Flexistipes sp.: one gene and its partner. The protein of the gene in region 1 interacts with the protein of each later gene in a pairwise test. Links are inferred from orthologs where the notes say so. Each region holds a gene or a part of one and is shown on either strand. Other genes may lie near its edges.

Region 1 (4,879 bases):
ATACTGCTTTTTTCCCATAATAGACTCCGTTGAAGAATTATAATTGGAAACAACCGGGATATTCAACAAGTTTTTCAATAAATTGGAGGAAATTAAGATAATTTTTAAAAACTTTATAATTTTGTTTGCAAACTTGGGTGAGTTATGTATATAATTTCTAAGCGTAAAATATTTTTCAGTGAGTTAGTCTATCCGGACGCTAATTTAGACTTTAAAGATGTTTGATTAATTCAAAGTAGTTTTGTGTAGTTAAAAGACTACATTATGTTGTCTTTAATAAAAGGAGGTAATTATGACAAAGTCAGAACTTGTAGCAAAAATTGCAATGAAAAGCGGTTTGACAAAAACAGACGCTGAAAAGGCTCTGAATGCATTTCAGGACAGTGTGATGGAAGCAGTAAAGAAAAACGACAAGGTTACATTGGTAGGTTTCGGAAGCTTTGAACAGAAACAGCGTCAGGCAAGGAAAGGACGCAATCCTCAAACAGGTGCTGAAATAAAGATACCAGCCGGAAAGACTCCTAAGTTTACACCCGGCAAGAATTTTAAAGAAACAGTTAAGTAAATTTTTTAGGCCCTTGAAAAGGGCCTTTTTTATTTTAAAAAGTCATAATTCCCAGTAATTTAAAAGTATGTTTCTTTGTATTGATTAGTAAAAATCGTCTTACTATGTAAATTCAACAATATTTTATCACTGATTTTTATTGCCGATTATACAATATCCCAATTTTTGGTTGAAAATGTGCGTATTTGCATTTATAAAATGATTTCAATTTGAAATAATCTGGAGGAAAATTATGTCGGAGAAGAAAGTTCCTTTTAATAAAGAAAAAATAGAGAAGATTGCTGAAAAGTACCCCACACCGTTTCATATTTATGACGAGAAGGCAATCAGAGAGAATGCCCGCAGGCTTAAGAAAGCTTTCAGCTGGCTTGGAGACGATTTTAAGGAGTATTTTGCCGTAAAAGCCACTCCCAATCCTCATATATTAAAAATAATGAAGGATGAAGGATTCGGCACGGACTGCAGCTCCCTTCCGGAGCTCATCTTATCTGAAAAAAACGGTATAACCGGCGAAAATATTATGTTTACCTCAAATGAAACACCTGCAAAAGAATACAGTAAAGCCAAAGAGCTGGGCGCTATCATTAATCTCGATGATATAACCCACATCAATTATTTAGAAGAGCAGGTGGGGTTGCCGGAATTGCTGAGCTTCAGATATAATCCCGGACCTTTGAGAGAGGGGAATGCCATAATAGGCAATCCCGAGGAGGCTAAATACGGTTTTACCAAGGAGCAGCTTTTCGAAGGATACCGTATGATAAAAGAGAAAGGAGTGAAGCGTTTCGGCATTCATACGATGGTGGCTTCAAATGAACTTAATGCCGATTACTTTATTGAGACTGTCAATATGCTGGTGGACTTGGTTATTGAAATCCACAGTGAGCTGGGAATAAATTTTGAATTTATCAATATGGGAGGCGGAATTGGTATCCCGTATCAGCCTGATCAAGAGCCGGTTGATCTCGAGTATGTTGCCGGTGAAGTGAAAAAAATATTTGATAAAAAGATAAAAGGTTCTGATCTGGATCCGTTGAAACTTTATATGGAAAACGGCAGAATGATAACCGGTCCTTATGGATATCTTGTAGCGAGAGCTATTCATAAAAAAGAAATCTATAAAAACTATATAGGACTCGATGCAAGTATGGCTAATCTGATGAGGCCCGGCATGTATCAGGCATATCATCATGTAACCGTCTTGGGCAAAGAAAATAAACCTCATGATTACACATACGATATAGTAGGATCTTTATGTGAAAATAACGATAAGTTTGCCATAGACCGTAAACTGCCTAAAATTGATATCGGCGATATAGTTGTAATCCATGACGCAGGTGCTCATGGTCATGCAATGGGATTTAATTATAACGGTAAACTCAGATCTGCCGAACTCCTCCTTAGACCTGACGGCAGCGTAAAGCAGATAAGGAGAGCGGAAACAATTGACGATTATTTTGCGACACTGGATTTTTCAGATTTGTAACTGGCAGTCTAAATAATAATGAAACCTTACCTACACTTCGTAAGTGTAGGTAAGGCAACTTACATATGTTGCAATTAATCTCTTACAACAAATACAGAACACTTTGATCTTCTTACAACTTTTTCAGTTGTACTTCCGAAGAAAGCTTCCTCGATAAAAGATTTGCTGTGTGATGCAATGACCAGAAGGTCGGTTCCGGCTTCGGTTTCATAGTTTAAAATTTCATGATACGGTACACCTTTTTTAACGGTATAATTTATTTTTAAGTTCTTTCCTTTAAGAATTTTTTCTGCCTGCTTTTTCATCTCATTCATACTTTCTTTTTCCATTCTTTCAGTCAGTTCTTTTTGGGTTTCGTTATCCAAATAAGCCATGGATATTCCCACTTCATCGGGGATTACATGAAGAAGATAAATTTCGGAATTAAACGTTTCCGCGATATCAACAGCTTTCTTCAAAGCTTTATCGGAGTACTCTGAAAAATCAGTGGGAACCAATATTTTTTCTGTTTTGTACATTTTATCCTCCTTTTGTTATAAATTTTTTAATGCTACATTTGCTGCCACCAAAAGACTGTCCCATACATTTGCAAAAGGCGGAGCATATGTAAGATCTGTATGGGAAAAATCCTCAACAGTCATTCCTGCATGTATGGCTGTTGACAGAATGTCAACTCTTTTTGCAACCGTTCCGTGTCCCGTTATCTGAGCGCCGTATATTTGCCCCGTTTTGCTGTCGTACAGTAAACATATTTTCTGCGTATCGCCACCTATATATTCAGGTCTGTCCGGGATACTTATTTCGGTTTTTTTATAGTTGAACTTGTAATCACTTAATTGCTTTTCGTTCAGACCGGTTGTTGCTACGGAAATATCAAATATCCTGAATGCCGCCGACTGGTTTATTCCGTAAAAGGATTCCATATTATCTATGTTGGCAATATTGTAACCTGATATTCTTCCCATTTTATTTGCGGTTGTTCCCAGAGGCATATATGTCCAGTCTTTCAAAAGCGGAACATAATGTTCTGCGCAATCGCCTGCTGCAAAGATATTTTCGATGTTAGTCTGCAGATTGTGGTTTACTTTTACAGCATTTTTTATTCCAAGGGTAATGCCCGAGCCATGAAAAATTTCGGTATTAGGTTTTACTCCTATTGCCACAACAACAAAGTCACATTCAAAAGTTCCTTTGGAAGTGTTAAACAGATTGCCCTGTTTTGAAATTATATCTGTGTTTAGAAACACTTTTACCCCTTTTGACTCAAGGTGTGAGAGGGCAAATTGCTGTTGTTCCGCGGGTAAAAAAGGCAGCAGCCTGTCTGACTTTTCGATTATAGTAACATCAATACCGAGGTTAACAAGGTTTTCAGCCAGTTCCAGATTAATATAGCCGGCACCAACCAAACATGCTTTTTTCGGTTTATTTTTATAGAGAAAGTTTTTAAGATTTCGCAGGTGATTAAGATTTTTAAAATAGAAAACCCTTTCGTCAAATCCTTCGAAATCAAGCCTGTTGTATATTGCACCGGTTGCACAAATGAGATAATCGTAATGGTAATCGTATCCTTCGTTTTTGTTGAAATCGTATACTTTAAGCTTGCTTTTCTCAGGCAGTATTTCATTAACCGGGGTATACAGTCGGTAATCTATGCCCCTTTTTTGGGTTATGGTTTGATAATCAAGAGCGTAAAGACTTTCCGGAGGGTTATTTTCCATTGTCAGATTATAGGGCATACCGCATGCCCCATAGGAGAGGTCGCCTCTTTTTTCAAATACAACAACTTCGGCGTTTTTGTTCTCTTTTTTTACCCTGCTTGCAGCGGACAATCCGGCGGCAATTCCTCCGATAACAGCGACTTTCATAATTCCTCCTTTTGATTGAATTATAACATAAAAAATCTTTAATCGAAAGATTTTACAAAACTCTGCCAGTTGGGGCTTAATGCCTGAATTTCCTTTTCATTAAGCAGTGGGGAGACAATTTTCGTGTATTTGCAGTGAAGAAGCATTCGTTTGTAATCTTTGAAACCGTATAAAGTATCACCTACAATAGGCATGCCGATATGGGCGCAAAGGGCTCTGATTTGATGTCTTGCAGCATAATTTAGTGAAACGCCGATCAGTGAAACTTCATCTCCGGAACTATCCTTGAAATGCTTTATCGGGCTTAAAACAGTTATATTATTTCCCTGCCTGTTTAAAACTTTTACCTTTTTTCGATGAGATGCGTCTATTTCAGGTGAAAGCTTTATGTTTTCCCTAAGTTTTCCGCAAATGAAAGCGAGGTACTGTTTTTGTGTAGAATATTCCGGTAAATCCCTGATTGCTGCAACAACTCCGTCTGTCTCAAAATCCAGTCTTGAAATCAGCTTGTAACCTGGAAATTCGTTTTGTACAATATCCTGAAGAGTTAAAGGGTCAAAAGGGGTTATCCTTTCTGTATGCATAAACGGAGGTTTGTAGAGGAAAAGGACATGCGGGGTTTGTTTAATAAAGAAATCATGGGTATCGTATCTGATTTCCGGTCTTTTTAGGTTGACTGTAATCTTATCCGTTCCGCTTTTTTCTATATATCTTGAGCTTACAGGCTTATCATTAAGCAGCACACAGCCTTTTTTTATAAGTTTTTTGGCCTGTCTGCCGCTCAAATCATATTTTTTTATGAGAATATCTACTATATCGATCATAGGATCAGATAGATCAGTTTAAACAAGATTGGCGTAAGAATTGCAGTGGCTACTCCGTTGAGGGATATAGCCAGCCCTGACACAGCACCTTCAAGCTGCCCTTCTTCTGCTGCTCTTGCCGTTCCTATCCCATGGGAAG
Region 2 (3,811 bases), on another replicon or contig:
AATAACCCTTTTAAAGGTTATTACAAAATCAACAGGCTGAGACCGCCCGGGGCAGTTCCAGAAAAACGGTTTATGGAGCTGTGCATCCGCTGTGCACGATGCATAGAAGTATGCCCGTACGATTCCATCAAGCGTGCTGATCTTTATGAAAGACTCCAGATCGGCACACCGTATATATTTGCTGAGGAGAAAGCATGTTATCTGTGTATGAAATGTCCGGAAGTCTGCCCCACTAAGGCTCTTGATCCCGACGTTACTGACAAAAGAGAGGTAACAATGGGCAAAGCCGTTATAGATCAGGAACTATGCTATAATTACATTTATTATAAAGAAGAAAAAACAAGGAAAGTCAGCGGCAAAGCACTCCTCTGTTCTACATGTTATAACGCCTGCCCGCTTATGGATGAAGCAATAGTAATGGAAAAATTTATTCTCCCTGTCACAACGGAAAAGTGTGTGGGCTGCGGCATATGTACGGAAAAATGCCCCACTAAACCGGAAAAAGCGATAAACATTATTCCTGAAGGGATGATAAATAAACAGGAAGCTGGATTCTTTTACCGGAAATATAACATAAAACCTGCAGAAGAGATGGACAAAAAAGCGATTAATAAACATAAAAAAACAATTGAGAGAAAAGAAAATATATCGTCCTTCGGATCGGAGCCCGATTTTGAATATGACTTTGAAATACAAAAAAATATAGAAGGCTGGGATTGAGAAGGTTGAGAAAGTTGAACTGGTTTATTGGTTTTGGGTTTTAGTAAGTATTAGTATTAAGCTTTTTTAGGAGAGGGTTATCTGTTGAAAATTTCATTTTACAGAAGGATCGTTCAGCTTGTTGTCATGATTGGAATATTTATGATTCCCCTGCTTAATATCCTTGAAATTTATTTCATAAAAGGAACCTTTTACTCTATTGATGTCGGTGATGTAGCTATGGCTGACCCGTTGGCTGTATTCCAGTCTGTAATTACGTCTGAGACAATAAATACAGTAATGTTGATTTCTGTAATCATACCGGTTTTGCTTGCCATGTTTTTCGGGCGTGTATGGTGCAGCTGGTTCTGCCCCTACCATTTTTTGGTCGAGATGCTGCAAAAATTAAGAAATTTATTAAAACTCAAATCAATAAAGCCTGAATATTCAGAAAGCTTGGTTAACAGAAGTAACCGCATACGACTGCTTTTTCTGCTTATTGGTTTGTTTATCACAGGGATAGCGGGGATCCCTTTACTCAATCTTATTTCTGCTCCAGGCATAATATCCTCACAGGCACTTGTTCTGGTAAAGTTTCACTATTTTACATTTGAAATTGTATTTATACTTTTTCTGCTGATTATGGAGTTTTTTTTCTTTTACTTTTTCTGGTGCCGGCTGCTGTGCCCCACAGGGATTTTTTTATCCCTGATCGACCGGAAAAAAGCCATGAAAGTCACAAAAATCCAGCCGGAGTGCAGCATGTGCAAATCCTGCATCAAATCCTGCCCAATGGTAATAAATCCTATGAATGAAGGAAACAATCCGTTATGTCACAACTGCGGGATATGTATAGATTCCTGTCCGGACAACAAAAAAAGAAACACGCTTAGGTTTAAATTTTGGGGTAGTTAGAAGTAGTTGGAGGTAGTTAAGGCGCCAGCCGAGCACACAAGATTTTGCATTGGTTATCTGAAGCGAAACATTCGGAATTAACGATTCTAATAACTATAGGTATTAAAGCTTTGTGTGCTTGGTAGTTAAGGTATTTGAGGTGGTTAGGGTAACATGGGTTCTAAACGTTGAACATTGAACGTAGAACCTTGACCGAGCGTTGCACCGAGCACATAAAGCTTTTCAACCATCTCAACTCCCTCAACCATTTCAACCTGTTTTCCTCTTGATCCTCGGCCCTTGACCCTTTATCAAAAACATTAAATTTAAATTCTATTGAATTATGATATGTGTATGATATTATTGTTAAATGAAATGCAGAATACTTGTAATAGACGATGACATTGAAATACTTGATTTGGTAAAAATACTCCTCAAAATGGAGGATTTTAAAGTTGTTACCAGCACTTCAGGTCTGGAAGGATTGGAGCTTTTAAAAAACAACAGTTATTCGCTGGTAATACTGGATCTCGGTTTACCGGATATCGACGGAGAGCAGCTTTGTAAACTAATCAGAAAGCAGTACAATACACCGATTCTGATTCTTTCCGCCAAAGAAAGCGCTACAAACAAGGTATTATGTTTTGAATACGGTGCTGACGATTACCTGACAAAACCTTTTGAAAACATCGAACTGGTTGCCAGAATAAAGGCAATCATGCGCAGGTGTTGTCCGGAAGGGGAAAAAGATGAAAATGAGAACGGGGAGATACATTATAAAAATCTGATAATTAACACACATGAGCGAAATGTACAGAAAAACTCCAAATATATTGATATGACACCGAAAGAATATGAACTTCTGCTATATTTTATTCGTAATAAAGGACAAACACTGAGCAGAGATAAGATAATAAAAGAGCTTTGGGGCAAGGATGTTTTGTACAAATTCTCACGCAGCCTTGATGTACATGTGCAGCATCTGAGGCAAAAGATAGAGGACAATCCAAAGAACCCCAGTTTTATTAAAACCGTTTCAGGTGTAGGATACAAAGTTGAGTCATGAAATTAACCGGTAAGATTATCACTTTTCTTTCATTTATCACTTTAATAATTCTCATTCCGGCTTCCCTGCTTATATGGAACCATCAGCGCAACACCTTGATGGAACAGGCAGAAATTCAAGCAAAAACGTTATTCAAGATGATTGTTATCACCAGGCAGTGGGTGGCTGAGAACGACAAACGTATAGACCCAGTGCCTGCAGTGGCAACTAAAGAGCTATCCCAATATGCCAACAGAATGGCCGATTTCAGATTTCATATAACAAGCGACAAGCTGGTAAATCCGGAAAATGCCCCCGATAAATTTGAAAAAAAGGCGATGCAGGCCTTTAAAGAGGGTCGGGCTGAAGAATATGCAAAAATAATTGAGAATGACAATGGAGAGAAAATTTACAGGTATATGGCTCCCCTTTATATAAACAAAGCATGTCTTAAGTGCCACTACTACCAGGGATATGAAGTGGGGGAATTCCGGGGCGGAATATCGGTATATGTCCCTTTGAAAAACATTGAAGCTGCAATGCAGTCCACCAATTTTCTTTTTTATATCTCTGGTTTTATCATTTATACGGGGATTATGTTCGCCGTTATCGTACTCCTGAATAACCTGATACTGAAACACCTGAAAAAGCTTAATGTAGCTGCACATTCCGTATTCAATAAAAATTACAATATAAAAACCGATATAAAAACAAACGATGAAATACAGGAGCTTTCGGATGCTTTTGAGCTAATGTGCAAAAGGGTGGCAAAAAGCGAAGAGAATCTCAAAAGCCGTCTTAAAGATGCTGTATCCGGATATGTAAAACTAAATGAAGAACTGCGAAAAAAGAATCAGGAGCTGAGAAGAACAACCAAGTTTAAAACAGATGTGTTGGACTCGGTAGCTCATGAAGTAAGAACTCCTATGACCAAAATACTCTCCTACACGGAGATTCTCTTAGACCCAAATATGAAAAATGATGAGGAGGTGCTTGAAAAGGCTGTTAAAGTGATAAAAAGAAATTCAAAAACACTAAACATGCTCTTTAACCAGGTGATAACAATTACCAAACTTGAGCATTTCGGTTACGAGTATCAGAATGAAGAGATATACTTTTATGACTTTATAAAAGAGAAAATGGAATTTTTTGAGGAAGAAATTAACCTTAAAA

Evidence for each region.
Region 2: the proteins of lysA (region 1) and UMU13_RS02645 interact in binary tests that used the Escherichia coli proteins (3 or more experiments, as listed by UniProt). The link is inferred for Flexistipes sp. from one-to-one orthologs.

The regions. Positions count from the first base shown.
Region 1 is NZ_JAXKVW010000005.1:111,861-116,739, forward strand. Bases 1-2,924 are described here. They hold lysA (diaminopimelate decarboxylase), read left to right. Parts: upstream 1-797; coding sequence 798-2,051; downstream 2,052-2,924. Other genes in these bases: glpK (glycerol kinase GlpK), read right to left, coding at 1-18; UMU13_RS05545 (HU family DNA-binding protein), read left to right, coding at 293-565; UMU13_RS05555 (universal stress protein), read right to left, coding at 2,126-2,569; UMU13_RS05560 (FAD-dependent oxidoreductase), read right to left, coding at 2,585-2,924. Outside these bases: more of UMU13_RS05560, read right to left, coding at 2,925-3,916; UMU13_RS05565 (RNA pseudouridine synthase), read right to left, coding at 3,955-4,740; UMU13_RS05570 (LrgB family protein), read right to left, coding at 4,737-4,879. UniProt on the Escherichia coli protein: Specifically catalyzes the decarboxylation of meso-diaminopimelate (meso-DAP) to L-lysine. Is not active against the DD- or LL-isomers of diaminopimelate.
Region 2 is NZ_JAXKVW010000002.1:205,929-209,739, reverse strand. The notes cover bases 978-3,811. They hold UMU13_RS02645 (response regulator transcription factor), read left to right. Parts: upstream 978-1,963; coding sequence 1,964-2,659; downstream 2,660-3,811. Other genes in these bases: UMU13_RS02640 (c-type heme family protein), read left to right, coding at 2,758-3,811; UMU13_RS02650 (4Fe-4S binding protein), read left to right, coding at 978-1,614. Also shown: UMU13_RS02655 (4Fe-4S dicluster domain-containing protein), read left to right, coding at 1-720; more of UMU13_RS02650, read left to right, coding at 805-977. UniProt on the Escherichia coli protein: Response regulator member of the two-component regulatory system CpxA/CpxR which responds to envelope stress response by activating expression of downstream genes including cpxP, degP, dsbA and ppiA.